One region of the Rhizobium sp. Pop5 genome, then DNA from elsewhere that is predicted to be linked to it. Evidence: riboswitches for the same ligand, from Rfam matches in the RefSeq annotation. Region 1 holds a riboswitch; each other region holds the start of a gene.
What was found. Region 1 has a riboswitch for thiamine pyrophosphate ahead of thiM (hydroxyethylthiazole kinase). Riboswitches for the same ligand answer to the same signal wherever they lie in the genome.
Positions count from the first base shown of each region.

Region 2: it holds a riboswitch for thiamine pyrophosphate, as region 1 does, so the genes downstream of both, NE852_RS32770 (YkoF family thiamine/hydroxymethylpyrimidine-binding protein) here and thiM (hydroxyethylthiazole kinase) in region 1, are expected to answer to the same signal.
Region 3: it holds a riboswitch for thiamine pyrophosphate, as region 1 does, so the genes downstream of both, thiC (phosphomethylpyrimidine synthase ThiC) here and thiM (hydroxyethylthiazole kinase) in region 1, are expected to answer to the same signal.

Region 1 covers NZ_CP099400.1:244,363-254,795, reverse strand. Annotated here, with positions in the region: gene NE852_RS25070 (ABC transporter permease) at 1-512, opposite strand, end outside; gene NE852_RS25065 (ABC transporter permease) at 512-1,453, opposite strand; gene NE852_RS25060 (ABC transporter substrate-binding protein) at 1,537-3,063, opposite strand; gene NE852_RS25055 (DUF1349 domain-containing protein) at 3,288-3,872, shown strand; gene NE852_RS25050 (S8 family peptidase) at 4,075-5,736, shown strand; gene NE852_RS25045 (hypothetical protein) at 5,746-7,071, shown strand; TPP riboswitch at 7,160-7,256, shown strand; gene thiM (hydroxyethylthiazole kinase) at 7,306-8,109, shown strand; gene thiE (thiamine phosphate synthase) at 8,106-8,741, shown strand; gene thiD (bifunctional hydroxymethylpyrimidine kinase/phosphomethylpyrimidine kinase) at 8,738-9,547, shown strand; gene NE852_RS25025 (GNAT family N-acetyltransferase) at 9,774-10,253, shown strand; gene NE852_RS25020 (glycoside hydrolase family 3 N-terminal domain-containing protein) at 10,278-10,433, shown strand, end outside.
Region 2 covers NZ_CP099399.1:3,694,339-3,704,771, forward strand. Annotated here, with positions in the region: gene NE852_RS20325 (NADH-quinone oxidoreductase subunit NuoF) at 51-1,607, opposite strand; gene NE852_RS20330 (formate dehydrogenase subunit gamma) at 1,604-2,083, opposite strand; gene NE852_RS20335 (LysR family transcriptional regulator) at 2,218-3,111, opposite strand; gene NE852_RS20340 (helix-turn-helix transcriptional regulator) at 3,182-3,523, opposite strand; gene NE852_RS20345 (SDR family NAD(P)-dependent oxidoreductase) at 3,627-4,397, opposite strand; gene soxR (redox-sensitive transcriptional activator SoxR) at 4,537-5,001, opposite strand; TPP riboswitch at 5,335-5,448, shown strand; gene NE852_RS32770 (YkoF family thiamine/hydroxymethylpyrimidine-binding protein) at 5,439-5,633, shown strand; gene NE852_RS20360 (ABC transporter permease) at 5,646-6,452, shown strand; gene NE852_RS20365 (ABC transporter ATP-binding protein) at 6,449-7,207, shown strand; gene NE852_RS20370 (ABC transporter substrate-binding protein) at 7,218-8,228, shown strand; gene NE852_RS20375 (acyltransferase) at 8,394-9,614, shown strand; gene NE852_RS20380 (sugar transferase) at 9,782-10,433, shown strand, end outside.
Region 3 covers NZ_CP099401.1:390,700-401,132, forward strand. Annotated here, with positions in the region: gene NE852_RS27575 (biotin carboxylase N-terminal domain-containing protein) at 1-1,129, shown strand, start outside; gene NE852_RS27580 (thiamine phosphate synthase) at 1,141-1,761, opposite strand; gene NE852_RS27585 (thiazole synthase) at 1,758-2,531, opposite strand; gene thiS (sulfur carrier protein ThiS) at 2,533-2,730, opposite strand; gene thiO (glycine oxidase ThiO) at 2,721-3,701, opposite strand; gene thiC (phosphomethylpyrimidine synthase ThiC) at 3,703-5,529, opposite strand; TPP riboswitch at 5,621-5,753, opposite strand; gene NE852_RS27605 (hypothetical protein) at 5,838-6,080, opposite strand; gene NE852_RS27610 (cysteine hydrolase family protein) at 6,265-6,849, opposite strand; gene NE852_RS27615 (bifunctional diguanylate cyclase/phosphodiesterase) at 6,923-9,310, opposite strand; gene NE852_RS27620 (transporter substrate-binding domain-containing protein) at 9,417-10,223, shown strand; gene fdhA (formaldehyde dehydrogenase, glutathione-independent) at 10,300-10,433, opposite strand, start outside.

The sequences.
Region 1 (10,433 bases):
GTCGAGGCGCGCACGATGCGGGCAAGGCGCGGCGCATAGACGATCGACAGCGCAATGATCACGGTGGTCAATGACGGGCCGAGGGCGGCGACGAGCGCGATCGCCAGCAGAATATCCGGGAATGCCATCATCGCGTCGATCAGCCGGGCGATCGGCGTATCAAGCTTCTGAAAGAAGCCGGCAAGCAGGCCGAGGGTCACGCCGATCAACGCCGACAGGGTCACGACGGCTGCACCGACCAGCAGCGACAGGCGGCCGGCGAAGATCGTACGCGAGAAGACGTCGCGGCCGAACTCGTCCGTGCCGAAGAAGAAGATCCCACTCGGCGGCTTCAGCCGGTTGACGATCGAAAGCTTGGACGGCGAATAGGGTGCCACGACAGGCGCGAAGGCCGCGAGCAGCACGAAAATCGTCAGGATCAGCAGGCCGCACGCGACCGTCTTGCGCTTCAAGAGGCGGCGTACGAATTTGCTGCCTTCGCTTTCGACCGGTTTGATTGCGATATCGGCCATCAGTAGCGCACCCTCGGATCAACCAGCAGGTAGAGCATGTCGATCGCAAAATTGATCAGCACATAGAGCGCGGCGATGACGAGCAGAGCCCCCTGGATGACGGGATAGTCGCGGCGCAACACCGCCGAAACGACGAGATTGCCGACTCCCGGCAGGCCGAAGACGGTCTCAGTAACGACGGCGCCCGAAATCAGCACCGCCGCCGTGAGCCCGATCACCGTCAGGATCGGGATCAGCGCATTCTTCAGCGCGTGCTTGAGGATGACCTTGCGCTCGATCAGCCCCTTGGCGCGCGCCGTGCGGATATAGTCGTCGCCGAGCACGTCCAGCATCGACGCGCGGGTGAAGCGCAGGATCAGCGCCGAGGAGACGATGCCGAGCGCGAAGGCCGGCAGCGTCAGATGGTACATGCGGTCCGCGAAGGTCGAGCCGGGGCCGCCATAGCCCGAGACTGGGAAGAGATTCAGCCTGACGGCGAAGAACTGCATCAGGATGAGGCCGAGCCAGAAGCTTGGAATGCTGGCGGCAAACATGGCGAGCGTCGTTGCCGCCTGGTCGATGAAGGAGCCACGGCGATAGGCGGCATAGATGCCGATCGGCAGGGCGATGACGGTGGCGATGGCGAGCGAGAACAGCGTCAGGAAGAAGGTCGGCTCGGCGCGGTCCAGCAGAGCCGAAGTGACCGGCATGTTGAGGAAGATCGACTGGCCGAGATCGCCCTTCAGCAGCTGGCCGATATAATAGACATATTGCAGGCCGAGCGACTGATCGAGGCCAAGCCGGGATCTGAGATCGGCAATATCCTGCGGCGTCGCATCCGGTCCGAGCATGACGGCGGCCGGATCTCCCGGTGTGACGCGCACGATGACAAAGACGATCGTGACGACGAGAAACATCACGACGATCATGCCGAACAGGCGCTGGAGGATGTAGCGGATCATGAATGGCCTGTTTTTGAGCCCTTGCAGATGCGACAGAAAAGAAGACCGGCACCGACCACGAAAAGCGGCGCCGGTGGCGGTGTTTACTTCTTGATCGAAGCGTTCCAGAAATACGGCCACGGAGCCGGATCGACGCCTTCAAGCTTGACCGACTTTGCCGAGACCGCGTTGAAATCACCGATCTTCATGAAGGGCGCATCCGCATAGATCGCCTTCTGGACATCGGCCCAGAGTGCCACGCGCTTCTTCGGATCGACTTCCGAAGTGAAGGCATCGACCGCAGCCTTGCGGGCCGGCGTATCCCACCATCCGGGCGAACTGGTCGAGAGCGAACCGATGAGGGCCGGCTCCGGCAGGAAGGGGCTGTGGGTGATGTAGATATCCCAGAGCTTCGGATCGGTGCGACGCTGCGTCAGCGTGGCCCAGTCCACCACCTGCATATCGACGGTGAAGCCGGCGAGCTTCAGATATTCGGCGGCGACCTGCGCCATCTTGTAATGGAATTCATACTGGCGGCTCGTCAGGATACGGATCGGCTCGCCATTGTAACCGGCTTTTTTGGCGGCGGCTGCCGCCCCTTCCGGATCGGCGACGTTATAGGCGCCCTCGGCACCGGCATCCGTCGACCAGGCAAAGGTCTTCGGATAGATCGAGCCGTCGAGCGCATAGAAATCCGTGCCGCCGAAGGCTGCGGCCAGCATGTCTTCCATGTTGAGCGCTTGGCGGATCGCCTTGCGAACCTCAACATTCCCGGCAACGCCTTCCTTCGTGTTGAACACGAAAACAGGATAACCGAAGGGCTTCAGCATGACCGGCTGCGAGGCGGTCGAAGCCTTCAGCTTATCGTAGGATTCCACGGGTATGGAATCGACATAATCATACTGGCCGGAAACGGCGGCCTCGACGCGGGTGTTCGGATCCGGCACCGGCACGAAGCGGATCTCGTCGAGATATTGATGACGGGCGCCGCCGTAACCATTGCCGTCGCCTTCGCGGGACTTATAGCCATCGAAACGGACGAGCTGGATATACTGGTCGGCCTTGCGCTCCTTCAGCATGTAGGGGCCGGTCCCGATGAATTCCTTCATCGGTTCGTCCTGCTTTTCGGAGGGGATGATGATCGCGGCCGAATTGTTGAAGGCGAGCAGCGAGGTCAGCGGTGCGTATGGCTGCTTCAGCGTGATCGTCACGGTCGCGGAATCGGTCGCCGCGATCTTGTCGATGAAGCCGGCCACCTGCTTGCCGCGCGAGGCGATCTTCATCCAGCGGGTGAGCGAGGCGACGACATCGTCCGACGTCATATCGCTATTGTCGTGGAACTTGATGCCGGTCCTGAGCTTGATCGTATAGGTTTTGCCGTCGGCGCTGATCTCGGGCAGGCTTTCGGCCAGCAGCGGCGTGACATTCCAGCTCCTGTCGAAGGTGTAGAGCGTTTCGAAAATATGCTGCGTGACGATGCCGACAAGATCGGCCGTCGACGACATCGGATCGAGCGTCGGCGGCTCGCCGATCGTCGCGACGTTGATAACCCCGCCCTTCTCCTGGGCAAGCAAGGTCGAAGGCAGGGCGACGAGCGCAGTGCCGAGCAGGAATGCGACCAATGTTTTCATGTGAGGCTCCCGGTTTAATTCCATAATTATGTAATTCATCTTTTTGTAACAGAATAGAAGCTGGAACTAACGTGTCAAGCATGAGCGGCCGATTATGCAGCCGCGGATGGCCCATTGTCGGAAAGGCACCATTTTCAGCTGCGCTGCCCTCTGCCCGAAGCCTGCGTGATATGCCAAGGTGAGACGATCGCCCTGCGGCAAGATTTCAAAGGAGGGAGATGCGGATGAGCATCGATTTCAACGACGGAAAATGGCTGAACGAACCGGCGAGCTGGCACGCCGACGAAACCGGCCTGACGATGACGACAAGCGAGAAGACCGATTTCTGGCGCGAAACCTATTACGGCTTCACCCGCGACAGCGGCCACTTCCTCGCCTTTCCCACCGGCGACAGCTTCACCGCACAGATCCGCATCCAGGGCGAATTCCGCAGGCTCTACGACCAGGCCGGCCTGATGGTGCGCATCGACGAGAAACGCTGGGTGAAAACAGGCGTGGAATTCACCGACGGCGAAGCCTTCCTCAGCACCGTCGTTACTGACGGCAGATCCGACTGGTCGGTGTCGCAGCCCTTCAAGGAACTCGAAGATTTCCGCATCCGTGTGACGGTCGCGAACGGAGCGATGCGGATCCAGGCCTCCCGCGACGGCAGCTTCTGGCCGCTGCTGCGGCTAGCGCCCTTCCCGGCCGCAGACCGCTATGAGGTCGGGCCGGCTGCGTGTACGCCGGAGCGTAGTGGGCTGAGGGTGCGGTTTTCGGAGTTTTCGATTGGGGCGGCGATTACGACGGATCTGCATGATTGGAGTTAGAAGTCCCCGGCTTCGCCACACGCATAGTTTACGTGAAACATCTGGCATCTGAACGTAAAAGATGAATAGCAGACACGTTTCGAGCATACTTAATCAAGTCTGCAACTGCCGAGTTTCGCTTAAATATATAGGTGTATTTTAGAAATACATTGCACCCACGGTTGCTGCTGCTATTCTTTTCGAAAGAGGAGAGGACAGCCGCATGGCGAAACGGCAACGACCGGCCCAGCCCCGAACGGAATCCGAGGGCAGCATTCAGGAGAACCTGGTCAAGACTCGAATCGGGGGCGATCTCTCGTCCTTCATGAAGGGCGATCCGGATCGTCCGAAGAAGGCCAGCAAGACCCCTGAGAGTTTCGATGTCGTCATCGAATTCAATCGCGATTTTCCCGGCGGCGCGACGGCGGCGCGCCAGCTCCTGTTCGAGGCCTATCTGCTCCACCTCGACAGGATCGGCGCGACGGATGAAAGCAACAATCTGCGGCGTTTCGGCATGTCGGCGCCGCTCGGCATGCCTGCGGTCTCCGATGATAGCAAGCTCGACCTCTCCCAGATCTTTTCGAACGGCAGCAGGATTGCCGCCAAATCGCTCTGGACCGACAGCTATGTTTTCGCCACCCTGACCCGGGAAGCGATCGGCCGGCTGGCGATCTGGACGATGGCCAAGGGCGACGACGAGAAGAGCGACGGCAAGCAGAGGGATATTCCGCTCGTCTACAAGATCTGGCACGATCACGAGATCTCCCGCTGCGTCTATGAATCCGTCCGGACGATCAAGTGCGATGCGGCTCAAGCCTCATTCGCTGCCAGCGGAAAGGGCATCGTCTGGGCCGTGGCCGATACCGGCATCGACAAGAACCATCCGCATTTCTCGACGCTGAAAACGCTCGAATTGCCGGATGGCCTCAGCCACTGGGATTTTACATCTGATAATCCCGATCCGGCTTCGGCACCGGCGACCGCGCTGACCGACGCCGCAGGCCACGGGACTCATGTCGCCGGCATCATTGCGGGCCGCACGTCTATATCGGAAGACCCGAAGACGGAGAGAGTAACGAAAATCTCGGTTACCTCGGAAATACGCAACGAGGATGATACCAGGTCTGAGGTGACCGATGAGCATCAGGGCGCGATCTCCGGCATGGCGCCGCATTGCAAGCTGATGAGCCTGAAGGTGCTCATCAATGAGAAGCAGGGGAAACTCAGCAACCTGCTGGCCGCCATCAACTACATCCAGCGTTCGAACGACTATGGGCGCAACATCAAGATCCACGGCATCAATCTCAGCCTGGGATATGTGTTCAATCCGGTCTGGTTCGCAGCCGGGCAAAGCCCGCTCTGCGTCGAAGTCAACAGGCTGGTGCGCTCGGGGGTCTGCGTCGTCGTTGCGGCCGGTAATGCCGGCTATGGTACAGTGGCGCAATTTTCCGGCGCGGTGGAGCGCGCGGCCCATAGCGGCACGATCATGGATCCCGGCAATGCCGCGCTCGCCATCACCGTCGGCTCGACGCATCGCGACATGCCGCATACCTACGGCGTCTCCTATTTCTCCTCGAAGGGGCCGACAGCGGACGGGCGCATGAAACCCGATCTCGTCGCCCCCGGCGAGCGCATCATTTCCTGCGCGCTCTATGACGCCGACAAGCCTGACGAGGCGCCGTTCCGGGAGGATACCGGCACGAGCATGGCGGCACCGCACGTCTCCGGTGCGATCGCCGCCTTTCTGTCGGTCCGGCGCGAATTTCTCGGCCAGCCCGAACGCGTCAAGGAAATCTTCGTCGGCGCTGCGACCGACCTCAAGCGGCGGCCGGAGTTTCAGGGCGCCGGGCTTCTCGATCTGATGCGAACGCTGCAAGCTGTGTAAGGAGGACGCATGGACACGCTTGGCCCCTCGCCATTCCTATGGCTCGAATTCGACAGGGACGGTGCGATCGATCCCACGTTGACGGGAAAGCTCGCCGCGCTGCTGAACCAGCCCGATATCACCGATCTCGTGGTGATGTCACATGGCTGGAAGAACACCAAGGACGACGCCCGAACGCTCTACGGAACGCTGTGGGCGAATGCCTGCAAGAAGCTTGCTGCGGACAAGGCGCGCCGCACTGTCGTCGCCGGCGTCGTCTGGCCGGCCAAGGCCTATCGCACCAATTTCGATGAGCAGACGCTGGTGACATCAGGCGGCGGCGCCCAGGCAGCCGGTGGAACGGTAGCGGAAATCAGGGATATCGATGACAAGGTTTTCGACGAGGTGCTGGCCGATTTCGAGGATCTCTTCGGCTCGGATGGCACTGCCACGGTCGAAAGAGCGCGCGCCGCGGCCAAGACCCTCGATGAAACGGCATCGCTCTTCCTCGTCAGGAAAGGCAACAAAGCGATTGGCTATCCCGGAGCCGATACGGAACTCAAGGCCGATGCCGAGCCCATCGCGCTCGCGACGGAGGATGCCAACAGCGCCAAGGTGCTGATGGAAGGGCTGGTCCCGCCGCCGACCTTCAATATCGAAAGCTCCGTCGGCAAGACGCAGGGTCTCGGCGACGTCGTCTCGGGCCTGATCTCCGGGCCGAGAGCAGCCGTCGCGCGGTTCCTGAACCAGTTGACCTACTACGAGATGAAGAACCGCGCCGGCATCGTCGGCGAGGCGTTGACCGAAAGCGTGCTGTCGAAACTCGTGTTGCAGCGGCAGATCCGACTGCATCTCGTCGGCCACAGTTTTGGCGCCCGGCTGGTTTCGGCGGCGGCGAACAAGCTCGCGCCCGTGACCAAGCTGGAATTCTTCTCGCTCACTTTGCTGCAGGGCGCCTTCTCGCATAATGGCTTTGCCAAAGAGATCAAGCCGGGCCTCGCCGGCGCCTTTCCTGATGTCGTGGGCAAGCCGACCGGGCCAATCTGCGTCACCCACACCCACAACGATCTTGCCTGCACGCTCGCCTATGCGCTGGCCTCGCGCCTGTCGCGCGATATCGCAAAGGGTATTGGCGATGCGAATGATGCGTTCGGCGCGATGGGGGCGAATGGTCCGCAGCACCTGAAGGCGGGACAGGCGGTCGCAGACGATACGGATGCCGTCTTCGCGCCGAAGCCAGGCAAGGTGAACACCTTCCTGGCTGACAAATACATCATCAAGACAGCCACCTCGGATGCTCACAACAACGTCGCGAACGAGGAGGTCGGCCGACTGCTGGCAACCATTGTCGGCTGATCGCCTTTGATAATTCGCCGCATGGCAGCGTTCGCAGAATTGTCATTTTCGGGGTGACATGCACCCCGTTCTCTGCAAAATAGAGCCTGATGAGAGACAGGGGCGTCCGTCGAAAGACGGGCTGAGAAGCACCCTTCGAACCTGAACCGGATCATGCCGGCGGAGGGAGTCGCTCGGGGTTGGGCTTTGCCCGCATGAACCGCCCCGTGCCTGCCCCCGCCTGAAAGGGGCAATATGCAGACCGAGACCACGCCGGGTACGATGCTGAAGACGATGCGGGAAAAGCCGCCGCTCGTTCAGTGCATCACGAATTACGTCGCCATGAACATCGCCGCGAACGTCCTGCTCGCCGCCGGCGCTTCGCCGGCCATGGTGCATGCCGCTGAGGAAGCCGGCGAATTCGCCGGGATCGCGAGCGCACTGACCATCAATATCGGCACGCTCTCGACGCAATGGATCGAAGGCATGCGGGCTGCGGCCAAGGCTGCGAACGCGGCTCGGAAACCCTGGGTGCTCGATCCGGTCGCCCACTACGCCACGGCCTTCCGCCGCAGTGCGGTCGCCGATCTCCTGGCGCTCAACCCCACCGTCATCCGCGGCAATGCTTCCGAAATCATCGCGCTTGCTGGCGGCGAGAGCCGTGGCCAGGGTGTCGACAGCCGCGATCCCGTCGAGCATGCAGAAGATTCGGCCCGACGGCTCGCGAGGCGGCAGCAGGCGGTCGTCGCCGTCACCGGCGCGGTAGATTTCGTGACCGATGGTGAGAAGGCGGTGCGTATTGCGGGCGGATCGGCCTTGATGCCGCAGGTCACCGCGCTCGGCTGCTCGCTCACCTGCCTCGTCGGCGCCTTCGCCGCGACCGCGCCCGAAGATATCTTCGGCGCGACGGTCGCAGCCCTCGCAACCTTCGCTGTCGCCGGTGAAGATGCGGCACTCGGTGCGGCCGGCCCCGGCTCCTTCTCCTGGCGCTTCCTCGATGCGCTGGCCGCGATCGATGCCGAAACGCTCGATGCCAGGGCAAGGATATCGCCCGCATGAAAAGTTTCGACCTTTCGCTCTATCTCGTGCTCGATCCCGATCTCTGCGCCGGGATCGGCATGGTCGAGACGGCGCGTCTTGCCGTTGCCGGTGGCGCAACGATGGTGCAGTTGCGCGACAAACATGCCGGCACCGCCGGGATGATCGAGACCGGCCGCGCCTTGAAACAAGCGCTAGCTGGAACCGGCGCCCTCCTCGTCGTCAACGACGACGTCGAGGCGGCGATTGCCATAGGCGCCGATGGCCTGCATATCGGCCAGGAGGATATGGATGCCCGTAAAGCGCGAATGATTATCGGCCCCGAAATGATCCTCGGCCTTTCGGTCGAAACCGAACTGCTTGCCGCAGCCGTCGATCCCGATCTCCTCGATTATACCGGCGTCGGACCTGTCTTTGCGACGCCGACCAAGGCCGATCACAAGCAGCCGATCGGTTTTGACGGCCTTGCGAAACTGGTAAAGGCTTCTCCGGTGCCATCTGTCGCCATCGGCGGGCTCAAGGCCGAACATGTGGCCGAAGTATTCGCAGCCGGCGCCAAGGGGCTTGCTGTCGTCTCTGCAATCTGCGGCACTTCGGACCCTAAGGCAGCCACGCGCCGCATCGCCGCCGAAATCCGAAAGGTCCGTCCATGATCCGCAACGTTCTCTCCATCGCCGGCTCCGATCCCTCGGGCGGCGCCGGCATCCAGGCCGATCTCAAGGCTCTTTCCGCCCGCGGCGTCTATGGCATGGCGGTGCTGACCGCATTGACGGCGCAGAACACACAAGGCGTCACCGGCGTGCATCTGGTCCCACCGCAATTCGTCGCCGATCAGATCAATGCCGTCTTTGCCGATGTGCGCGTCGACGCCGTCAAGATCGGCATGATTGCCAATGCGGGAATCGCCGAAGCCGTCGCCGCAGCGCTCTCCGACCGGCGCGGCATTCCCATTGTCATCGATCCCGTGATGATCGCCAAAGGGGGCGCGGCCCTGCTCGCGCCTGAGGCGATCGACGTGCTGACCCGCCGATTGCTGCCGATTGCAACCCTGCTGACCCCGAACCTGCCCGAAGCCGCCGCCCTGTTGCACCAGGCCGTCGCGACCAACCGAGCGGAAATGTCGGAACAGGCCGAGAGGCTTCGCACACTTGGCCCGGCCGCCGTACTGGTCAAGGGCGGCCACCTCGACAGCGATGAAAGCCCCGACGTGCTGGCCACGGCCGATGGCCTCCACTGGTTTGAAGCTCCGCGCGTGCCGACCAAGAACACGCACGGCACCGGCTGCACGCTCTCCAGCGCGCTGGCGGCCGAACTTGCCAAGGGTGCCCCGGTTCAGCGGGCCGTCGCCATCGCCAAGGAATACCTCGCCGGCGCTGTCGCAGCTGCCGGAAGTCTCAGCGTCGGCTCCGGCCATGGTCCGGTGCAGCATTTTCATGAACTTTGGAAACACGGCGAATAACCGGCTATCCGGTAATCCCGTCAAAAAGCGCAACAAGAAAACGGCCCGGCCCTCCCCGGGCCGTTTTCCGTTCGTCATCCACCTTGCGTTGAACGCCGGCTTCGGAGCGGGAGACCGCACCCGGCCCATTTGAAAAACCCTGTTGACAAGCTCGGCCAGATGGCCAAGTCTATAACATTAAAAGGGTATACATTCCGTAATAGCGGAATATTGGGAGGAATAACAGGTGCCAGACCTGCTTGTGAGCTTATATTCCACCAAGCTCGCCGAACTGAAACAAAAGGCCGACGATGTCGCTGCCTCCATCCGTCCGGCCCTTCCCCCGGAACTTCATCTCGTCGTCAACTGGGTTCGCGAACAGTTCAGCGAGAATTGGGCAAGTGAAGTCTCGGTCGCCTTCTCCCGCCAGCCAGTTGCCTGCCTGATCGCCGTGGAAGCGGGCAAACTGCTCGGCTTTGCCTGTTATGACACCACCGCGCGAGGTTTCTTCGGCCCAACGGGCGTCGCCCCGGAGGCGCGTGGCAAGGGTATCGGGCTCGCCCTCTTTTCCGCCTGCCTTCAGACCATGAAAACGTCAGGTCATGCCTATGCCTTCATCGGCGATGCCGGCCCGGTCGATTTCTACGCCAAAACGGCAGGCGCAATTGTCATCCCCGCCCCCGACAAGGGCATTTACGAAGGCATGCTGAGAAGCGCGCCGAAATGACCATCTGATACCGGAGTTACAGAATTGTCCTCGACCCCGCTCGCCCTTTTCGTCGGCCTTCCGAACCCCGTCATTTCGGATGATGAATTCGCCCTCTTCCGCGAGACAAATCCGCTCGGCCTCTTCGTCGGCCGGCGCAATCAACGCGAGCCGGAGCAGACGAAGCGCCTGATCGAACGA
Region 2 (10,433 bases), on a different replicon from region 1:
GTCGGCCTCCTGTATGGAAATGGAATTGAGCAAGTCACGCCAGAACGATGTCATTCGGCGGCCTCCACGATCGGCGCCGGAGAAAAATCCTCCGGAAAATGCGTCATGGCGCTTACGACGGGATAGGGCGTGAAACCGCCCAGCGCGCAGAGCGAGCCGAACTTCATCGTGTTGCAGAGATCGGCAAGCAGCACCCGGTTCTTCTCCGGCTCGATGCCTTGAGCAATCTTGTCCACCGTCTCCACCCCGCGCGTCGATCCGATACGGCAGGGCGTGCACTTGCCGCAGCTTTCGACGGCGCAGAATTCCATGGCGAAACGCGCCTGCTTCAGCATGTCGGCCGTATCGTCAAAAACGACGAGGCCGGCATGACCGATGAGCCCGTCTTTGGCGGCGAAAGCTTCGTAATCGAAAGGCGTGTCGAACAGCGCCCGCGGGAAATAGGCGCCGAGCGGCCCGCCGACCTGCACGGCCTTGACCGGCCGGCCCGTCGCGGTGCCGCCGCCAATCCGATCGACGATATCGCCGAGCGAAAGACCGAATGCCGTCTCGTAAAGCCCGCCGTACCGGACATTGCCGGCAATCTGCAGCGGGATCGTGCCGCGCGAGCGGCCCATGCCGAAATCGCGGTAGAAGGCGGCGCCCTTTTCCATGATGACGGGCACGGAGGCGAGCGAGATCACGTTATTGATGACGGTCGGACAGTCAAACAGCCCCTTATGCGCCGGCAAGGGCGGCTTGGCGCGCACGATGCCGCGCTTGCCTTCGAGACTGTTCAGCAGGGCAGTTTCCTCGCCGCAGACATAGGCGCCGGCGCCGGTGCGGACCTCCATATCGAAGGCGCGGCCCGAGCCGAGCACCGAGAGGCCGAGAATACCGGCCTGCCGGGCGATGCCGATGGCCGCCGTCATCGCCGCGATCGCATGCGGATATTCCGAACGTGTATAGACGAAGCCCTTGGTCGCTCCGGTCGCGAGCCCGGCGATCGCCATGCCCTCGATCAGCACGAAGGGATCGCCTTCCATGATCATTCTGTCGGCAAAGGTGCCGCTGTCGCCCTCATCGGCATTGCAGACGATATATTTGCGGTCCCCGGCGGCATCGAGAACGGTTTTCCACTTGATGCCCGTCGGGAAGCCCGCGCCGCCGCGTCCGCGAAGGCCCGAATCGGTGACTTCCTTGACGACTTCGGCTGGCGTCATCGAAACGGCGCGGCGAAGGCCGGCAAGGCCGCCATGCGCTTCATAGTCCACGAGCGAAAGCGGATCGGTGATGCCGCAGCGGGCGAAGGTCAGGCGGGTCTGTTCCTTCAGGAACGGGAGGTCTTCAACCTCCCCGAGACAGAGTGAATGGCCGCCGCCGCTCATCATCCCGGCGTCGAACAAGGCGGGCACGTCTTTCGCCTTCACCGGGCCGTAGCCGATGCGCTTGCCGGCAACCTCGACTTCAACAAGCGGTTCCAGCCAGAACATTCCGCGCGAGCCGTTGCGCACGATCTCGGCATCGAAGCCGCGGGCGGCGATCTCCTGGGCAATCGCCTTTGCCACCTTTTCGGCTCCGAGCGCCAGCGCAGCGGCGTCGCGCGGAACATAAATCTTGATTGTCATCGGCGAACCTCCGCGACGAGTTCTGCCGCAACCTGATCGTCCACCCGGCCGTAAACCTCGCCGTCCAGCATCGCCGACGGGGCGCAGGCGCAAAGCCCGAGACAATAGACCGGTTCCAGCGTGACGCTGCCGTCGAGCGTCGTCTGATGAAAATCGATACCGAGCAGCGTCTTGACGCGCTCGGCAACCGCATCACCGCCCATCGACTGACAGGCTTCGGCGCGACAGAGCTTCAGCACATGCCGCCCGGCGGGATGATCGCGATAATCGTGATAGAAGGTCATCACGCCATGGACCTCGGCGCGAGAGAGGTTCAGCTCCTCTGCAATCACAGGCAAGGCTTCCTGCGGCACATAGCCGAATTCTTCTTGAACTCCGTGCAGAATCGGAAGCAGCGGCCCTTCGAGGTAGCGCAAATCGGCCACGATGGCACGAGTGCGCGTTGCAATATCGCCTTCGGCGATATGAATGGTCATAAGGCAGCCCTCCCGACGGCTTGCTCGTTGCGGAATGGCGGACCTCCCCAGCCGAGTGCATTCCTCGGCGAAGCATGGCAAGGAAGCCGCTGACGATCAATAAAGCTGTTCTGTTGGTCGATAGTTTTTTTCTATCAAAGTTCCTCGTCCTGTACGAGCACCCTCGCTTCGTGCAGCAGCGCCGACACAAGCGGCGTGAAAGGTTCGCGATAGGAGGCGACAAGACCAACCAGATGATGCGCCTCCGGTTCGACGATCGGGATCATGCGGATTTCCACCGGAAATCCAAAGGACTTGGCGACGTTGCGCGGCATAATACTCGCCCAGCGCCCCGTCCTGACATGCGAGAACAGCACGATCATCGAATTGGATTCCAGCGTCGGATGCACAGCGGCGCCGGCCTCCGTCAGGTGGCGGTTGATGATGCGGCGATTCTGCATGTCGGCCGTCAATAGACAAAGCCGAAGATCGCCAACCTCCTTCCAGGTCACATTGTCGCGATCGGAGAGCGGGCTGCCCGCGGCCGTAATCAGATGGTAGCGCTCCGCATAGAGGGGAACGGTCGTGACGCGGCCGAGCGGCTCGTTTTCGAGATAGGTGATGCCGGCATCGATTTCGAGATTCTCGAGCATGCTCAGCACCTGCAGCGAATTTCGCGACACGATCGAGAAGGTGACACCGGGATGGCGTTCCTGGAAGGGCGTGGTGATGCGCGACAGCATGGCGAGCGCCGTTGGAATTGCGGCGAGGCGGATGTGGCCGGAAAGGCCTCGGCGCGCCGCGCGCATCTCCTCGCGCATGGTGCGGGCGTCGCCGACGATGCGCCGGGCCCATTCGAGCACCCGCTGCCCCTCCGGTGTCAGCCCCTGGAACCTCGAACCACGCTGCACCAGCATGACGCCCAGCTGATCTTCGAGTTGCCGGATGGCGGCCGAAAGCGTCGGCTGCGAGATCCCGCACTCCTCCGCGGCGCGGCCGAAATGCTTTTCATTGGCAAGGGCGATAAAGAATTCCAGCTTGTCGATCATTCGGGCTCCCGCGACATTTCGCGTCAGAGCTTATCTTCGACATAGCGGCCGCGCTCCGCAAGGGCGGGTGCTAACTGTTTTCCGCAGCCGGAAAAAGATCGAACAGCGATTCGAGAAAAGCAAGGACGCTGACGTTGCCGATGCTGTAATAGATCAGCCTGCCGTCGCGGCGCGTATTGACCAGCCCTTCCAGCCTGAGACGCGCAAGCTGCTGCGAGACCATCGCCTGCTGTATGCCCAGAATATTCTCGATTTCGCTTACCGTCCGCTCCTCACTCGCCAAGATGCAGAGGATCAGAAGTCTGGTCTGATGCGCCAGCGCTTTCAGAAGATGACTCGCTTCGTGGGCTTTTTCAGCGAGCTTATGCAAGTCCTGGCCGGTCATCCCCGGCTCCGGTTTAGGCAACGGCATACGAAATCTCGGAAGGGAGGCGATGAGGTAGATCAGCACAGTAGCATATTCGCAGAAGCGAATTGGCCAAAAGTGATGAAATGCCAAAAAAAGTCCAAACAAATCAGCAGATAAGCTGACCGCCATTGATCTCGATCACCTGGCCAGTGATGTATCCCGAAAGCGAAGGAGCGGCCAGGAACAGATAAGCCGGCGCACAATCTTCCGCCGTGCCGAGCCGCTGCAGCGGGATCGATTTTCTGGTCTGCTCCAGCTTCTCACGGGAAGAATAACGCTCATGGAAGTCGGTCTCGATCGTTCCCGGCGAAACGCAGTTGACGCGGATCGCGTCCGGCGCAAGCTCGCGGGCAAGTGCCTTGGAATAGGTCGCGACGAAAGCTTTCGAGGCCGAATAGATCGAAGAACCCGGGCTGCCGCCGGTCAGCGCCGAAATCGAAACCGTATTGACGATGGCAGCCCCTTGAGCCGCCTTCAATGCCGGCAGCAATGCCCGCGTCAGCGCCACCACCGACGTCTGATTGAGCCGCACGACCGCCTCGTAATCCGCATCGGTCAGCACGTCGGCAGGAAAACGGCCTAGCATGGTGCCGGCATTGTTGACGAGCACATGCAGCTCGTCGAAGAAAGCCAGAGCATCCTCCGCAAATCCGGCCGCCCCGCCCGGAGCGGAAAAATCGGCATGCAGCAGCAGTGCCCGTCTTTCCGATTCCGCCGTCAGCAGGAAATCCGGCAGGTCGCGACCGGGCTTCCGCCCAGTATGAACGATCACCTTCGCGCCGCAGTCCAGAAATTGCCGGGCCACTTCGAGGCCGATGCCGCGGCCGGCGCCGGTCACGACGACATTGCGATTTTCAAACAGTCTGGGGTGGAACACGAAGCCGTCCTCCTCGCGGACCAGGCCGCCGGTTGCGTCATGTGCCCTAACATATGAGCACGCCCACCGAAAGGAAGGCGCGCATCGATCTTTCCCGAGAGATTTGGTCTTTCCGGAGAGAAGTTGCGTCCCGGGCGGACTAGCTTTCGGCCTGGAGGAGCCGCGCCCCCGGCCCTTCCTTGCCGAGCCGGTCGCCGGGATTGCGCAGCGGACAGCTCTCGACCGACAGGCAGCCACAGCCGATGCAGCCGGTCAGGCGGTCGCGCAACAGGCTAAGCTGCCTGATTCGCTCATCGAGATCGTCCTTCCAAAGGCCCGACAGGATCTGCCAGTCGATAGCCGTCGGCGTGCGTCCCTGCGGCAGGGATTCGAACGCCGCCTGGATCTCCGAAAGCGGAATGCCGACCCGCTGCGCCACCTTGATGATGCCAAGCCGGCGAAGCACGTCACGCCCGTAACGACGCTGGTTGCCGCGGCTGCGAATGCTGGAGATCAGCCCCTTGGTTTCGTAAAAATGCAGCGCCGAAACGGCAAGGCCGCTACGCTCCGCCACTTCGCCGACCGTCAGGAGCTTGCCAAGCGCGGTTGTCGGAATCCTATCCATTGCCCCTTGACCTCAATATTAGTTGAGGTTTTATAAGCCTTGCTCCATCAGTCGTAAAGCCCAATCGCGCGAAGGAGCGACGCATGAAAACACGTCTGGATGACGGCGAGGCCGGACGGCCTGCGCTCGTCATTGCTCGCGTCAATCGTCTCGATGCTGAGATGGCCGCCTGAGGCGGAAGGCTCCGGTTCCGTTCCCGGCAGGTACGGAACCCTGGGAGCACCCGGGCAGGCCGTCCGCCCGGGTGTTTTCCCATCTCTCAGCACATCCCACCATGCGGACATGTCCGCAATTTTGCGGTTGCAGGACGAAAACCCCGGTGATAATTTCCGGGCCGATTAACAGGGGAGCTCCGTGTCGCCGGGGCTGAGATGCGAGGCACGAGCTTCCGGACCCTTCAAAGCTGATCTGGGTAATGCCAGCGGAGCGAGGTCCACATGTTTTCAGGCGCACAAGTGTCACTCTATCCGATGTCCGGCAATTTCGTCGGCTTCGTCCTCGATGCCGTAAAGGCGCTCGATCCCTTCTTTGCCGCTATACGTACCGGCACCTCTGACCGCTCCAGGAATTTCTGCACCACGCTGGGTGGCGACGCCGGCGCCGTCTTCGCCAACGGCCCGACGAAAGCCTGAAACCGAACGCTGATGAGATCGTCGCACCCATCGGATTCGCGCCTTTCCGCTCTCGGCAACGCCCTGCACCGGGGAATGCCCGCATTGCTGGCCGGTTGCGCCTTTCTGGCGGCATGGGAGCTTTATGTCGCTCTTTCCGGCATCAAGCCTGCCATCCTGCCGGCACCTTCCCGCATCCTTCTCCAGGGTTGGCTCAATCGCGACACGCTGATCGCCAACACCTGGCCGACGCTCGGCGCCACGCTCGGCGGCTTCGCCCTGTCGCTTGCCTTCGCTTTCGTCTCGTCGATCCTCATGGATTTCGTGCCCTTCATGCGCCGGGCATTGCTGCCGATCTTCATCGCCAGCCAGACCTTGCCGCTGGTGGCGATCGCCCCGCTCGTCGTCCTCTGGTTCGGTTTCGGCCTGTTGCCGAAGGTCCTGCTCGTGGCGCTCGTCACCTTCTTCCCGCTGCTCGTCGCCCTTCTGCAGGGCTATGAATCAACCGACCGCGACATTGCCGAACTGCTGAATTCGATGAAGGCGAGCCGCTGGCGGATCTTCTGCCTGGCCCGGCTCCCCTCCTCGCTACCCTATTTTTTTGCTGGCCTCAGGATTTCGATCACCTATGCCGTCGTCGGCGCGATCTTTGCCGAATATGCCGGAGCGGCAAGCGGCCTCGGCATCTATATTCTCAACGCGAAGAACAATTTCCGTCCCGATCTCGTGCTCGCAGCCGTCGTCGTCAGCGCCCTGTTGACACTCTGCCTTTTCGGCTTGACGCTCATCGTCCAGCGCCTCGTCATGCCTTGGCAGTCATCCAAGGAGGGCCGCCGATGACCGACGGAATGGTGGAACTGCGCAACATCTCGAAATCCTTCGACGGCATGAAGGTTCTCGGCGATATTTCGCTCGGTGTTACAAGCGGCGAGTTCGTTTCGATCGTCGGCCCGTCCGGCTCGGGAAAATCGACGGTGCTGCGATTGCTGACACAGGCGCTTCGGCCCGATTCCGGCACGATGCTTTTCAACGGTACGCCACTGGAACAGACGCCGCATTCCTTCGCCTTCATGCCGCAGCGCGATGCGCTGATGCCCTGGCGGCGTATCATCGACAATGCAGCGCTCGGCCTGGAGGTAAAGGGCATAAGCCGGCGGGTGGCCCGCGCCACCGTCGCGCCCCTGTTCGAACGTTTCGGCCTTGCTGGCTTCGAACGCCACTACCCTTCCGAACTGTCAGGCGGCATGCGCCAGCGCGCGGCACTCCTGCGCACCGTCATTCAGAGCCAGGACATGCTGCTGCTCGACGAGCCTTTCGGCGCGCTCGATGCGCTGACGCGGACGCAGATCCAGGAGTGGCTGCAGGGCATGTGGACCGAACACCGCTGGACGGCGCTGCTGATCACCCACGATGTGCGCGAGGCCGTGTTTCTTTCCGACCGGATCTATGTGCTCTCCGCCCGTCCGGCGCGCATCATCCGCGAATTCCGCGTTCCCCTGCCCCGTCCGAGAACCATTGCCGATCTCGGCTCGCCGGCGGCTCAGGCGATCGAGACTGAAATCCTGCAAACCCTGCTTCACCCTCACGAGACCTGAGGAGGTCACCATGCTGCTTCTTACCCGCCGTCAGACGATCTTCGCCGCCATCGCGGCAAGCCTTGCCGGCCGCCCCGCCTTCGCCCAATCGGCACCCGCGAAGGTTCGCATCGCGCTCGACTGGACACCCAACACCAATCACATCGGCATCTATGTGGCCCAAGCGAAGGGCTTCTATGCCGCCGCCGGCCTTGATGTCCAGATTCTGCCCTTTGCCGATACCAGCGCCGGAACGCTGGTATCCAACAGCGTCGCCGACTTCGGCATCTCCAGCGAAATTGAGGCTCTCATGCAGCGCGCCGCCGGCGGCGACGTGAAAATGGTCTACGGTATCGTCCAGACCGAAACCGCACGGCTAATCTTTAAGGGCGGGCGCGATGACATCAAGAGCGCTAAGGATCTCGACGGCAAGACCTATGGCGGCTTTGGCGGGACCTGGGAAAGCGCACTGATCTCCTCGATGATCCGCAACGACGGCGGCAAGGGCGAGTTTAAGACGGTGACGCTCGGCACTTCCGCTTACGAGGCGCTGGACAATGGCTCGATCGATTTCACGCTGGAGATCTATACTTGGGAAGGCGTCGCCGCCGAACTGGAAAATCGAAAGATTGCCCGCTTCCACTATGCCGACTACGGCGTTCCCGACGAGCAGACGACCGTCATCGTCTCCAGCGACGCCTATCTCTCCGCAAATCGGGAGAACGCCCGCGCCTTCATCCAGGCGACGCGCCAGGGCTATGCCTACTCCGTAGACCACCCTGAGGAAGCCTGCGACCTGCTGATATCAGGAAGCAACGGCGCATTGATGAACACGGCACTGGTGAAGGCCTCGCAGAAAGCACTGATCGACGGTCACTATCTCAAATCGGAAACCGGTGTGATCGGCACGCTTGATCCGGCAAAGGCCGCCGCCCTCGGCAGTTTCATGGTCGAGAACGGCATCCTGGCCGATGCCAATGGCGCCACGCTCAAGGAGAAGCCGGACTTTTCCACCTACTACACCAACGAACTCCTCGGCTGAGTTCGCCCTGACGCATGTCACTCAAGACCGTGCAGCAGTTTGCGGTCACGGCATGCGGAATGCAAAGACCGAAAGCGCGCAAGCGAATCTGAAAGATCGTGACGCGCTTTAGCCTTGCCCGCTGCGGTTTTACGCGGCAAAATCGCGCGGGCAAGGGGAGGCAAGATGCAACAAGACAAGAGACTGGCCGGAGCGGACTTCCTACGCGCGACCGCCTGTCTTCTGGTGCTTGCCCACCATCTCGTGCTCCGGTTGGATATGCGCAGGATCCCGGACGAGCTGGCGCCAACCGCGCACATTGTCCGCTTCGGCAATTTCGGCGTCGCCATCTTCTTCGTGTTGAGCGGTTTCCTTCTCGCCCATCCCTTCTGGCGAGCGCTCGACGGCGGCGAAGAGATGCCGAGCCTCCGGCATTATACGATCCGCCGGGCGGCGCGCATCGCTCCGGGTTTCTGGTTCGCCGCCACCGTCGGCTTCATCCTCAGCCTGACGCTGCTCGGCTTGCCGCTGACGCCCGAGCTTATGCTCCGCTACCTCTCCGGACTGCTGTTCATGAGCCAGTGGCATTGGCGCACGCTTTTTCCCGTTGAAGTCGGCGGGCCGCTCTGGTCCATTCCTTTCGAAGTCACCTGCTATGTGCTGCTGCCGGTCTGCTTTCTTCTGCTGTTTCGTCTGCCGGCGCTCAGGCGGCATCCGTTGCTTGCCCGCTTCGCCTGGCTTTGTGTCATCGGCAGCATACTCTTCGCCCATGTGTTGATCGTGTCCTTCTTTGCGCTCGACGACATCGGGCGCGGCTGGGAATACGGCCTGCAGGGCGGAGCAAAGGAATGGATGCCGCGATTCAATCCGGTCGGCTTCTTCGCTGTCTTCGCGATCGGCGCGCTTGCCGCCGGCATCGAGATCATGCTGCGCCCAAGGCGATCCGCCTGGTTCGATGCCGCAGCAGTTCTAGCCCTCGCCGCCGGCGCCTATCGCCTCGTCATATCGCCCGGCGGCACCCCCGAAGCTTTCGGCTGGCTCGATATCCCCTATGGCTTTCCAGCCTTTCCGCTGGCAGTGGCAACAGCGCTCGTTTCGCTCAGCCATTCCAGGCACCTGGGCCGGCTACTGGACAATCCTCCGGTCCGCTACATCGCAAAGATCTCCTTCGGGATCTATATCTGGCAGGAGATCATCCTGATATCGATCCAGAGACTTGACCCAGGCTCGTTCGGCGTCTCCTCGGAAAATGTCATCACCGGCTGGCTCCAGTCTTGCGGACTTGCGGTCGCACTCACCCTCCTCGTCGCAAGCCTCAGCTACTACCTGCTGGAAAAGCCGGCGATCGGTTTTGGCAACCAACTGACGCGGCGCTCACCCGATCGGGCTACTCCTTTCAAAGTATAAATTCCCCGACGCCTCAACTAGAGGCATTAAGGTTAACGGGAAATACTCCCAATTTTGGCGTCTTCATAGTTACTGATTTATTATGTATACCGATGACAAATCGTGTTCGAGCATGTATTTGTCCCGATACGATTCAGAGTCATGCATAAACTTGTGGGCCTCGCGTAATGAATGCTTTTACTTCGAAGAGGAATTCGCGCTTCGATGTCTCTCAACGTCAGAACAAAAACAAGGCACTCGTTGTAGCGAACTCCAACATTCGCCAGCCGGAAAGTTTTTCCGGTGAGGAAAGAAAGATGGCCCTGCGGTTAGTCGTCAAGCGGCTGATCGACATTATCGGTTCGGCCAGCGCTCTCATCGTGCTGGCGCCGCTCTTTCTGGCAATCGCCCTTTTCATCAAACTGGACGATGGCGGCCCGGTGTTCTTCCGCCAGATCCGCTGGGGGCTGAACGGCCGGAAGATTACGGTCTTCAAGTTCCGCTCGATGCGCGCGGAAGCCTGCGATCCGTCGGGCATTCAACAGACAATCAAGGGCGACAGCCGGGTGACGGGCATCGGCGCCGTGCTCCGCAAGACCAATGTCGACGAATTGCCGCAGCTTCTGAACGTTCTTAAGGGTGACATGTCGCTGGTCGGTCCGCGCTGCCACGCCATCAACATGCAGGCAGCCGGCCGGCTCTACGAGGAGCTCGTTCCGGACTACCATCGCCGTCACATCATGCGCCCCGGCATTACCGGTCTTGCCCAGACGCGCGGCTGGCGCGGCCCGACGGCGCGGCCATTGCAGGCCCGCGCCCGCATTGCCAGCGATATCTATT
Region 3 (10,433 bases), on a different replicon from region 1:
CGAGTGTTATGCCGAACAGTTTCTTGATCGGCCCCGCCATGTCGAAGCGCAGATCATTGCCGACAGCCACGGAAACACCGTTGTGCTCGGCACGCGCGATTGCTCCCTGCAAAGACGAAATCAGAAACTGGTCGAAGAGGCCCCCGCTCCGTTCATCAGCGACGAGCAGCGGAGCCGCATTCATGACGCTGCCCGCGCGATCTGCGCCGCGGCAGGCTATACCGGGGCCGGGACGGTGGAATTCCTTCTGTCGCAGACCGGCGTCATATCCTTCCTCGAAGTCAATACGCGGCTTCAGGTGGAGCATCCCGTCACCGAGGAGACAACCGGCATCGATATCGTTGTCGAGCAGTTGCGTATTGCCGATGGATTGCCGCTTTCCCTCACCGACACACCGCAACCGCGCGGCCACTCGTTCGAATTTCGTATCAACGCAGAGGATCCGGGCCGGGGATTTCTGCCGACCCCAGGCCTGATCACCCGCTTTCGCGCGCCGGCAGGGCCTGGTGTGCGCCTCGACACGGGCGTCGAAACCGGCTCGGAAATTCCCGGGCTGTACGATTCGATGATGGCAAAGCTCGTCGTCACCGCGCCGACCAGAGAGGAAGCGCTCGTGCGGGCTCGCCGGGCCCTCGCTGAGTTTCAGATCGAAGGGGTCGCTTCCGTGCTGCCCTTTCATCGCGCCGTGGTGAACGAGCGCGACTTTACCGGCGAAGATGGTTTCCGTGTCTTCACCAATTGGATCGAGACCGAATTTCGCGGTGTGGAGCCCTCCGCTCGCGTTGATCCGGTCGAAGGCGGGCTTCTGCACAGCTTCATCGAGATTGACGGCAAGCGCCATCTGCTGGGGCTTCCGGCCGCACTCTTTTCAGGCGCCGTCACCTCTTCCGTAGCCAAGCCTCCTTCTCAAACGGTGAGCGAAGGAACGATTACCGCGCCCATACCGGGAGCGCTGCAGCAATGGCTGGTGGAAGACGGAGCGCAGGTTGCCGAAGGCGATGTCGTGGCACTGATCGAGGCGATGAAAATGGAAACGCGGGTCGTCGCTCCGAGGTCCGGTCGCATTCGCCTGAAAGCCGAAGCGGGCAGCACCGTCGCACTCGGCATCGAACTCGCAACGATCGAGTAGAGACGACCGCGTCAGGATCGGCCGTTATCCCCGCGTCCGCGCGTTGCCGCAATCCATTCGAGGGTACGTCGCTCGGGATCGGGATTGCGCGTGATGTCGGTCACGACGGCAGCACTGTCGGCGCCGTTTTCAAATACGCCGGCAAGGCGTTCCACGGTCAATCCGCCAATGGCGACAAGCGGCAGCGAACCGATGCGGCTTTTCCAGTCCTGCAGGCGGTCGAGGCCTTGCGGCGCCCAGGGCATGGCTTTGAGGACGGTGGGGTAGATCGGACCGAGCGCGATGTAATCCGGACGCGCCGCAAGCGCGACGCCCAATTCCGCCTCGTCATGGGTGGAAAGCCCTAATTTCAGCCCGGCCTGACGGATGGCGGCAAGATTGGCCGCAGCCAGATCCTCCTGGCCGAGATGGACGAAGTCGCAGCCCTCCTCGATGGCAAGCCGCCAATAGTCATTGACGATCAGCTGGCATCCATGCGCCTCACAGACTGCTTTTGCCCGCTTGATGTCGGCGCGGATGTCAGGCAGCGACCGTTCCTTGACGCGCAATTGCACGAGTTTGACCCCGAGCGGAACCAGCCTTTCGATCCAGGCCGCGTTGTCGACGATGAGATAGAAAGGATCGAGCCTCACGCGAAAACCGCCTTTCCGATCACCGGTGTCGAGGGAACCGCCATGTCGCGCGGTTCCAGCATGCCCGCGCCGAATGCCTGCCTGCCGGCATCGATCGCCTTGGCAAAGGCTTCCGCCATAGCGGCAGGATCGCCCGCGCCGGCAACCGCGGTGTTCAGAAGAACCGCGTCAAAGCCCAACTCCATCACGGTCGTTGCATGCGACGGCCGGCCGATCCCCGCATCGACGATCAGCGGTACATCGGGAAAATGCGCGCGCATGGAGCGCAGGGCGGAAAGGTTGAGCGGCCCGGCCGCCGTTCCGATCGGCGCGCACCAGGGCATCAAGACTTTGCATCCTACCTCCAGCAGGCGCTCGGCCACCACCAGATCGTCGGTCGTATAGGGGAAGACCTCGAACCCTTCGCTGCAGAGAATCCGCGCGGCCTCCACGAGCGCAAAGACGTCAGGCTGCAGCGTATCGTGGTTGCCGATCACTTCGAGCTTGATCCAGTTGGTCTGGAACACCTCGCGCGCCATCTTGGCCGTCAGCACCGCCTCGGAGACGCCGTGGCAGCCGGCCGTGTTCGGAAGCACGCGCACCCCGAGCGCGCGGATCATATCGAAAAATGCGCCACCATTGCGCCCGCCGGCCGTTTCACGCCGCAGCGACACCGTGACGATCTCCGTGCCGGACCGTTTGACGGCATCGGTGAGCACTGCCGGCGAAGGGTAACGCGCGGTGCCGAGAAGAAGTCGCGATCGGATCTGGTCTCCGTAAAGATCAAGCATGTCAGCCTCCCTGCATCGGGGTCAGGATTTCGATCCTGTCATTGTCGTTCAGAGCGTGCCCTTCGCGGTCTTCGCGGTGAACAAGCTCGCCGTTGACGGCAGTCGCCAGCCACTCGCCTTCGTAATCGAGGGCGGCCAACAGCTGCGAAAGGGTGGTCGCGGCGATTGTCTGAGGTTCGCCATTGATGATCAGACGCATTGGGAACTCCTTTGCTTCGTCCGTCCGGAAAAGACGAGATCTGCGGCTTTTGCAGCCATTGCGGGCGCCAGGAGGAAACCATGGCGATAAAGACCGTTGAGGACGACGGCATTGCCTTCCCGTATGACCCGCGGAAGATTGTCGGGAAAGGCCGGGCGAATGCCGGCGCCGGTTTCGACAAGCGCGGCGTCCGCAAAGGCCGGATGCAGCGTGTAAGCCGCGTTCAGCAGTTCCATCAGCGAGCGTGCGGTGATCGGCCCGCTGTAATCGGTCTCGATCATCGTTGCACCGACCATGAAGAGGCCGTCGCCGCGCGGCACGACATAGACCGGGATGCGGGGATGAAGCAGGCGGACAGGCCGTGAAAGCTCTATCTCATCGGTACGCAGATAAAGCATCTCGCCCCGCACGCCGCGCAGATCGTTCACCTGCCCGATGCGGGCAGCGCCCGTGCAATCGACGATATCGGAGAAATCGTCTTCCTCCGCATCGCCGACTGAAAAAACAACGTCCTGCGCCGCCAATTTTTCTTTCAACACGTGCAGCGCCTGCCTGGGATCGAGATGCGCTTCCTCCGGGAAAAACAGCCCTTGCCGGAACCGTCCGGCAAGGGCCGGCTCGAGCGAGGCAACGTCTTCCTCGTCGACCCATCGATAACAGCTCGTCCGGCCGGCAAAGCGTTTCAGCTCCCCGTGGTCGCGCGCCGGGGCGACCACCAGCGTCCCGTTGCGGGTGACGTACCCCGGCAGGATCGCCTCCCAAAGCGCGGCGGCCTGCGCTCCGAGCCGGAGCACGGCCTCGTCGGCGCTTTCCCGCTCGCACCAGGGTGCCAGCATGCCGCCCGCAAGCCAGGACGCGGCGCGATCGAAGTTTGCGTGCGGGTCGACAACTTCTACCTCGGCACCGCGGGTGAGCAGTTCGTGCGCGACGGCAAGGCCGGCGACGCCGGCCCCTTTGACAAGGATGCGCATCTCAAGCATCCGGAGCTTCGGTGGAAGAGACCGCAACATAGAGGTCTCCGCCATCGCGGTAACGGGCGGCCATGGCTTCCAGTCCCTCCTTTTGAGCCTCCGACCGGATATCGTGCGATATGCGCATCGAGCAGAATTTCGGCCCGCACATCGAACAGAAATGGGCGACCTTGTGCGCCTCTTTCGGAAGCGTCTCGTCGTGGAAGGAGCGGGCCGTCTCGGGATCGAGGGAAAGGTTGAACTGATCTTCCCAGCGGAACTCGAAGCGGGCGCGCGACAGCGCATCGTCACGAATGCGCGCGGCAGGATGGCCCTTGGCGAGATCGGCGGCATGGGCGGCGATCTTGTAGGTGATGACGCCGGTCTTGACGTCGTTGCGGTCAGGCAGGCCGAGATGCTCCTTCGGTGTGACGTAGCAGAGCATGGCCGTGCCGAACCAGCCGATCATCGCCGCGCCGATCCCCGAGGTGATGTGATCGTAACCCGGCGCAATGTCGGTCGTCAGCGGCCCCAGCGTGTAGAAGGGCGCCTCGCCGCAGACGGCGAGCTGCTTGTCCATGTTCTCCTTGATCTTGTGCATCGGCACATGGCCAGGCCCTTCGATCATCACCTGGCAATCCTTTGCCCAGGCGATCTTCGTCAACTCGCCGAGCGTTTCGAGTTCGGCAAATTGTGCCGCATCGTTGGCGTCGGCGATCGAGCCGGGGCGCAGGCCGTCACCGAGCGAGAAGGAGACGTCATAGGCGCGGCAGATGTCGCAGATTTCCTCGAAATGCTCGTAGAGGAAGCTCTCGCGATGATGATGCAGGCACCACTTGGCCATGATCGAGCCGCCGCGCGAAACGATGCCGGTGACGCGGTTGACCGTCAGAGGGATGTAATGCAGCCGCACGCCTGCATGGATGGTGAAATAGTCGACGCCCTGTTCGGCCTGTTCGATCAGGGTATCGCGATAGATTTCCCAGCTGAGGTTTTCGGCGATGCCCTCGACCTTTTCCAGCGCCTGGTAAAGCGGCACGGTGCCGATCGGCAGCGGTGAATTACGGATGATCCATTCGCGGATATTGTGAATGTTGCGGCCGGTGGAAAGGTCCATGACGGTGTCGGCGCCCCAGCGGGCGGCCCAGACCATCTTCTCGACCTCCTCCGCCATCGATGAGGTGACCGCCGAGTTGCCGATATTGGCGTTGATCTTTACCAGGAAATTCCGGCCGATGATCATCGGTTCGGCTTCCGGATGATTGATGTTGGCGGGAATGATCGCCCGGCCGGCGGCGACTTCCTGACGGACGAATTCCGGTGTCACATGATCGGGAATGTGGGCGCCGAAGCTCTCGCCGTCGCGAAGCATCGCGCCGGCCTGCGCTTTGCGGCCGAGATTTTCGCGGATGGCGATGAATTCCATCTCCGGCGTGACGATGCCGGCGCGCGCATAGGCCAGTTGCGTGACTGCTTGGCCGTCCTTGGCCCGCAGCGGCTGACGTCTGGCCGGAAACGAGGGCGTCAGCCGGTCGCCGCTGGCAAAGCCATTATCCTCGGGACGGACGTGGCGGCCTTCATAGGGCTCGACGTCGTCGCGGGCGAGCACCCAGTCGCGGCGTAATGCGGCAAGACCCTCTTCGATGCGGATGTCGGCGCCTTCGATCGTATAGGGACCGGAGGAATCATAAACAGTTACCGGCGGTTCGCCCGAGGTCGGATGGAGGCTGATCTGCCGCATCGGCACGCGGATATCGGGGTGCAGTTCTCCTGGAACGAAGATCTTGCGAGATGCCGGCAAGGGGCCGGTAGTGACAGTCGGGTGAAGATTCTTGGCGGCAATTGTCATGGTTGAGGCTCCAAATTGGTTTGGAGACCCAGTCCTCACGCCGGAATGATGGAAAGACGCCGGCCCGGATTCGAAAATCGAATCCAATGCCTTTCGAGCGCTTGCACCGTCCCTACGCCAGTATGAACTGGATCAGGTTCAACGGGTCACTGCGCCCACAATCGGCAAAGCCGTATTGCCTAGCAGTATCTCAGCCCCTTGCCGGGACCCCCCTGGTGAATGCTGCGGAGGCTACGTCCTCGGCCGAGTTCATGTCAACCCTGGAACTGAGGCGTAACGTGATGAAGTCAGGCGCGATCCGGGTGGTCCTACCGCCACTTGCGAGCATCCGCGCTATCCTGACAGCCATATGGCGGCAAGGCGTTAGCGAACGTGGCATGCAGCGTGACGCATCCCCATTCATTGATCGGGCCGGGCATGCGGCTGTTCAACTCGATGCCGACCTCATCATAGGGACTTTCCGCATTGGTGACATAGCGGTACCAGCGGAAGCCAATCACCACGGCCAGGACAATGACGACAGTCAGCAATAATTGAATGGCTCGACGCATATATTCCCCCTTAAAATCAATAGTATCGGGTTTGCCGCCTCTTCGTGGAGACCGGATCTCCTGCCTTCCTAGTGAGTGGCGCTGACGCACACAAGATGACCGTGCGCTCGGCAGCAAGCTTCGATCCGGTTATGCCGCGGAAATCTTCGGCGCGCCGCGGATCGCATCGTGCCGGTGGGTGTGCTCAGCCGACACCGCTCAGAAATTCCTCGGTCTTCATGAGATCGAGCTGCACGGAGAACCGATCGTGGAGAAGTTCCAGCGATGCGTCATAGGTATCGTCGGCGCTGCTGCAGACGGCGTCCTTCAGCACGATGACGCGATAGGCAAGATCGATCGCGCCGAGCGTCGTGGCAAGCACGCAGACATCGGTCTCACCGCCAGTGATGACGAGCGTGTCGACCCGCTCGGACTGAAGGATCGTGTGAAGGCGCCCGTCGACCCAGGGTGAATAAGTGCGTTTGTCGAAATGCCTTGCCGGCGGAACCAGCGGCGCCAGCGGTGAAGCCAGCTCGACGAGGTCGCGCGGCAGATGTTCACCTGTCATCATCCACCATTTCCGGTAATAGTCCCGCCATTTCCCCGGCATGTCGTCCGCATGCTGGGGTGGCATGAAGCGCGTGAAGATCGTCCGGGACGGGTGCCTGCCGGCGAGTTCAGCGATCTGCGGAGAGACCCGCGCCATCCAGGGAACGTGCCAAGGCGTATCTTCGGCGAACATCCGCTGCATGTCGACGCAAAGGTGCCGCCACTCACCGATCTCGCCCATCGCCTCCTCCGCTGACCTCCGGCGCTAACCGTGGCCTGGGACGAAAGTTCCCCACCGGAGGAAGGCAACACCCTCACGCGATAGCTTTTGGAACGATCCTGACTAGCCCGGCCGCGCCCTCGGGCTGCCGGAAACAATGGAGTTCGCAAAGCGGGACGGGCTTCGAAAAGAAATAGCCCTGGAGGTCGGTGCAGCCCAGCGCCGTCAGAAAGTCGCGTTGATATTCTGTCTCGACCCCTTCGGCCGTCGTCGAGATCCCGAGGTTGCGGCTGAGCGCGACCATGGCGCCGATGATGGCTGCCCCATTGGCTTTGGAGCCGAGCAGCGAGACGAAAGATCGATCGATCTTGATCCTGTCGATATCGAAGCGCATCAGGTGGCTGAGGCACGAATAGCCGGTTCCGAAATCGTCGAGCGAAATCTGAACGCCCCGGCTCCTTAGCGACTTCAGCACCGTGTAGACGTCGGAGTTGTCCTCGATCAGCGAGGACTCGGTGAGCTCGAGTTCAAGCCGGGATGGCGCCAACCCGGTCTCCTGAAGCACGGCGAAGACTTCCTCGGCAAAATTTGGTCTCCTCAACTGGGAGGGGGAGACGTTGACGGCGACGAAACCATTCTCAGGCCAATTGCAGGCGGCCTTGCAGGCCTCACGCAGCACCCAGAAACCGAGCGCGTCGATGAGGCCGCCCTCCTCGGCGACAGGGATGAAGCTTGCAGGCGTCAGCAGCCCGCGTTGGCTGTGGCGCCAACGCACGAGCGCCTCGGCACCCGACGCCCGATATCCGTTCTCCGCGCGATGTATCGTCTGATAATGGACTTCCAGCGATCCGAAATCCGGCCTGTTTGCGATCGGATCGGGTTGGGTGCCGTGAGCGGAAGCCACCCCTTTGGCCAGAACTTCCCGCAATTCGTTCTTGAGAATGTCGCGTGCGTTCCTGCCGCCGTCCATGGATGGGGAATAGGCCCGCCATTCGCCTCTTCCGCCAACCTTCGCCTCGTAAAGCGCGACGTCGGCATAGCGCATGATGTCGTCCGCGTTCCGCCCGGAATCCGGCACGACGGTCACGCCTACCGAGCCACCGACCCGCGCGACCGCTTCGCCCTTCAAAAGCGGGAAGGGCTTCGCGAGTTCGGCAACGATCGCCTCGCATATTGCCGGCAGAATTTGATCGTCGTCGATATCCCGGAGAAGCAAGGCAAACTCATCCCCTCCAAGCCGGGCAAGCGTGTCACCGGGACGAAGAAGCGATCGGACCCGCTCGGCCGCCATCCTGATCAGTTCATCGCCGGCGGCATGGCCGAACGTGTCGTTCACAGCCTTGAACCGGTCGAGGTCAAGAAGCGCGACGGCGAAGCGCTCGACCGAATCTTGCGTATCGGCCAGGCATTCGTCGAAGCGCATCGCAAACATTGCGCGATTGGGAAGGCCGGTCAGCACATCGTGCAGGGCAAGCTGCCTGGCATGAAGCTCGCTCTTCTTCAGATCGCCGAGACTGCTGCGCAAGCGCACGAGCAAGACCGAGAACAGGACCGCGATCACCAAGGCGGCAATGGATAACGCCGGCATCAGCCGGCCGATCACCCTCGAGCCCGGAAGGTCGGGCCGCCAGACGATGAAGCCGATCGGTTCGCCGTTTGACGTCGCGTCGATTTGAAACGCAACCTCGTTTTCGTCGGCATCTGCGGTGCGCGCGAAGCGTGCGCCATTGAGGCCCTGCTGCCGGCTCAATTCGTCCAGTGCCGCGCCATCGATAAACCGCACGACGATCAGGAATTGCCGCGTGGGCTGATCTTGTCCCTGCGGAGCTTCGTTGATGGCCACGACTCCGACGATCGTCGGACGACCTTCCAGCCGCATCAGATTGGCCAGGGCACGGTTGGGACGCGCCGCGTTCGCAAGGCGGTTTTCCATTGAGGACGGTGTTCGTTCATTGGAAATCGCGCCTTGGTTAACCGCAAGGCGGGCATCCTGAAGGAGCGGCAAAAGGAGAGGCTTCATCCAGCGATAGCGCTTTTCCGTTTGGGCGTCCGCCATCATCAGCAGGTGAGCCTGCTCATCGACCACAAAAGCCTGATCGTAGCCGAAAGCGGACATTGCGGTCTGGCTGATCGCGCTTCCTGTCGCCGTCGTCAGAACCATATCGAGGCTGGACGAAACTCCGGCCGCCCGGGAGGCCGGATGGACGCGGGCGAGATAGCCGTTGCCGAACTGGCCTATGACATGGGCTACCTGCGTGACCTGCTCTCGCAGGCGCGCATTGACCAGCTGGCGTTGGCGGTCGAGGGCCGCCGCGTCGCTCTCCGTTCCCGCCCACAAAGCCGAGAGCACGACCAGTCCGATTGCGCCGAGCCCGCTGACGGCGATGAGAAAGAGAATTCTGCCCGAAGCTATCCAGGATTGCTGAAACGTATCGGAACTGGGAGGACGAACGATGTGCAAGCGTAGACCCCTGAACACCACGGGAAGCGGGCGCCGTCACCGACAGTAACAAGGAAGCGTTCACGTAGAATTAAAAGCTAAGGCGCACTATTGGCGAGATCGATGACGCACGAAGGAGTTCCCGACGATGCTGCGCATGTCCATTCAATCTATGTTGCGCGGAACGCTGATGGCGGGCGGCGTGGGTATCCTTTTAGCTGCGGTCTTACCGCTCCCGGTGGCCGCGCAGGATCCGACCCCCATGAGAATTGCTGTTGAGGGCGCATTTCCGCCCTTCAACTACCTTGATGCGAACAACAAGCTTCAGGGCTTCGACATCGACGTTGCCAATGCCCTTTGCGAAGTGGGCAAATTCGAGTGCCAGTTCATCATCGAGAAGTGGGACGATATGATCCCGGATCTCATTGCCAGCAAATACGACGCAATCATCTCATCCATGTCGATGAGCCTTGAGCGGCGCCAGAAGGTTGCTTTCACTGAGAAATACTACAACAGTCCGTCAGTATTCATCGCTCGCAAGGATTCGCCGATCAGCGATATCAGCCCTGCCGCCCTGAGTGGAAAAATCCTCGGGGTGACGTCGTCGACGGCGCAGGAATCCTACGCCAAGCATTTTTATCCCGATATGAAGAAGACGGTTTTCCGGTCGTCGCCGGAATTGTACAAGGGGCTGTCGGACGGAAGGGTCGACATTATCCTTGAAGACAAGCTTGCGATCTACGACTGGATTGCGAACACGAAGGCAGGAACCTGCTGTGAGTTCAAGGGACCGGATCTGGTCGATGTGACCTATTTTGGCGAGGGCGCCGGAATTGCGCTGCGCCCGGATGATGGCGAGCGTCTGGCGCGCCTGAACGCCGCCTTGAAGACGATCAAGGAAGACGGGACTTATGACATGATCAACGCGAAATATTTCCCGTTCAGCATTGAGTAGCCGCCGACCGTATTTTGGTGTGATCGATGCAAGATGGCCGGCTCTTGTCCGGCCATCTCTGTTTCGGTCCTGAAGGTCAGGCGGCTTTCGCCACGTCTCCATGCGGGTCGAGGACGAATTTCGTCGCCGCTCCGTGGTCGAAGCTCTCATAGCCCTGGACGGCATCGTCGAGCGGGATGACCTTGGCGTTGACGATATCAGCGATCGGCA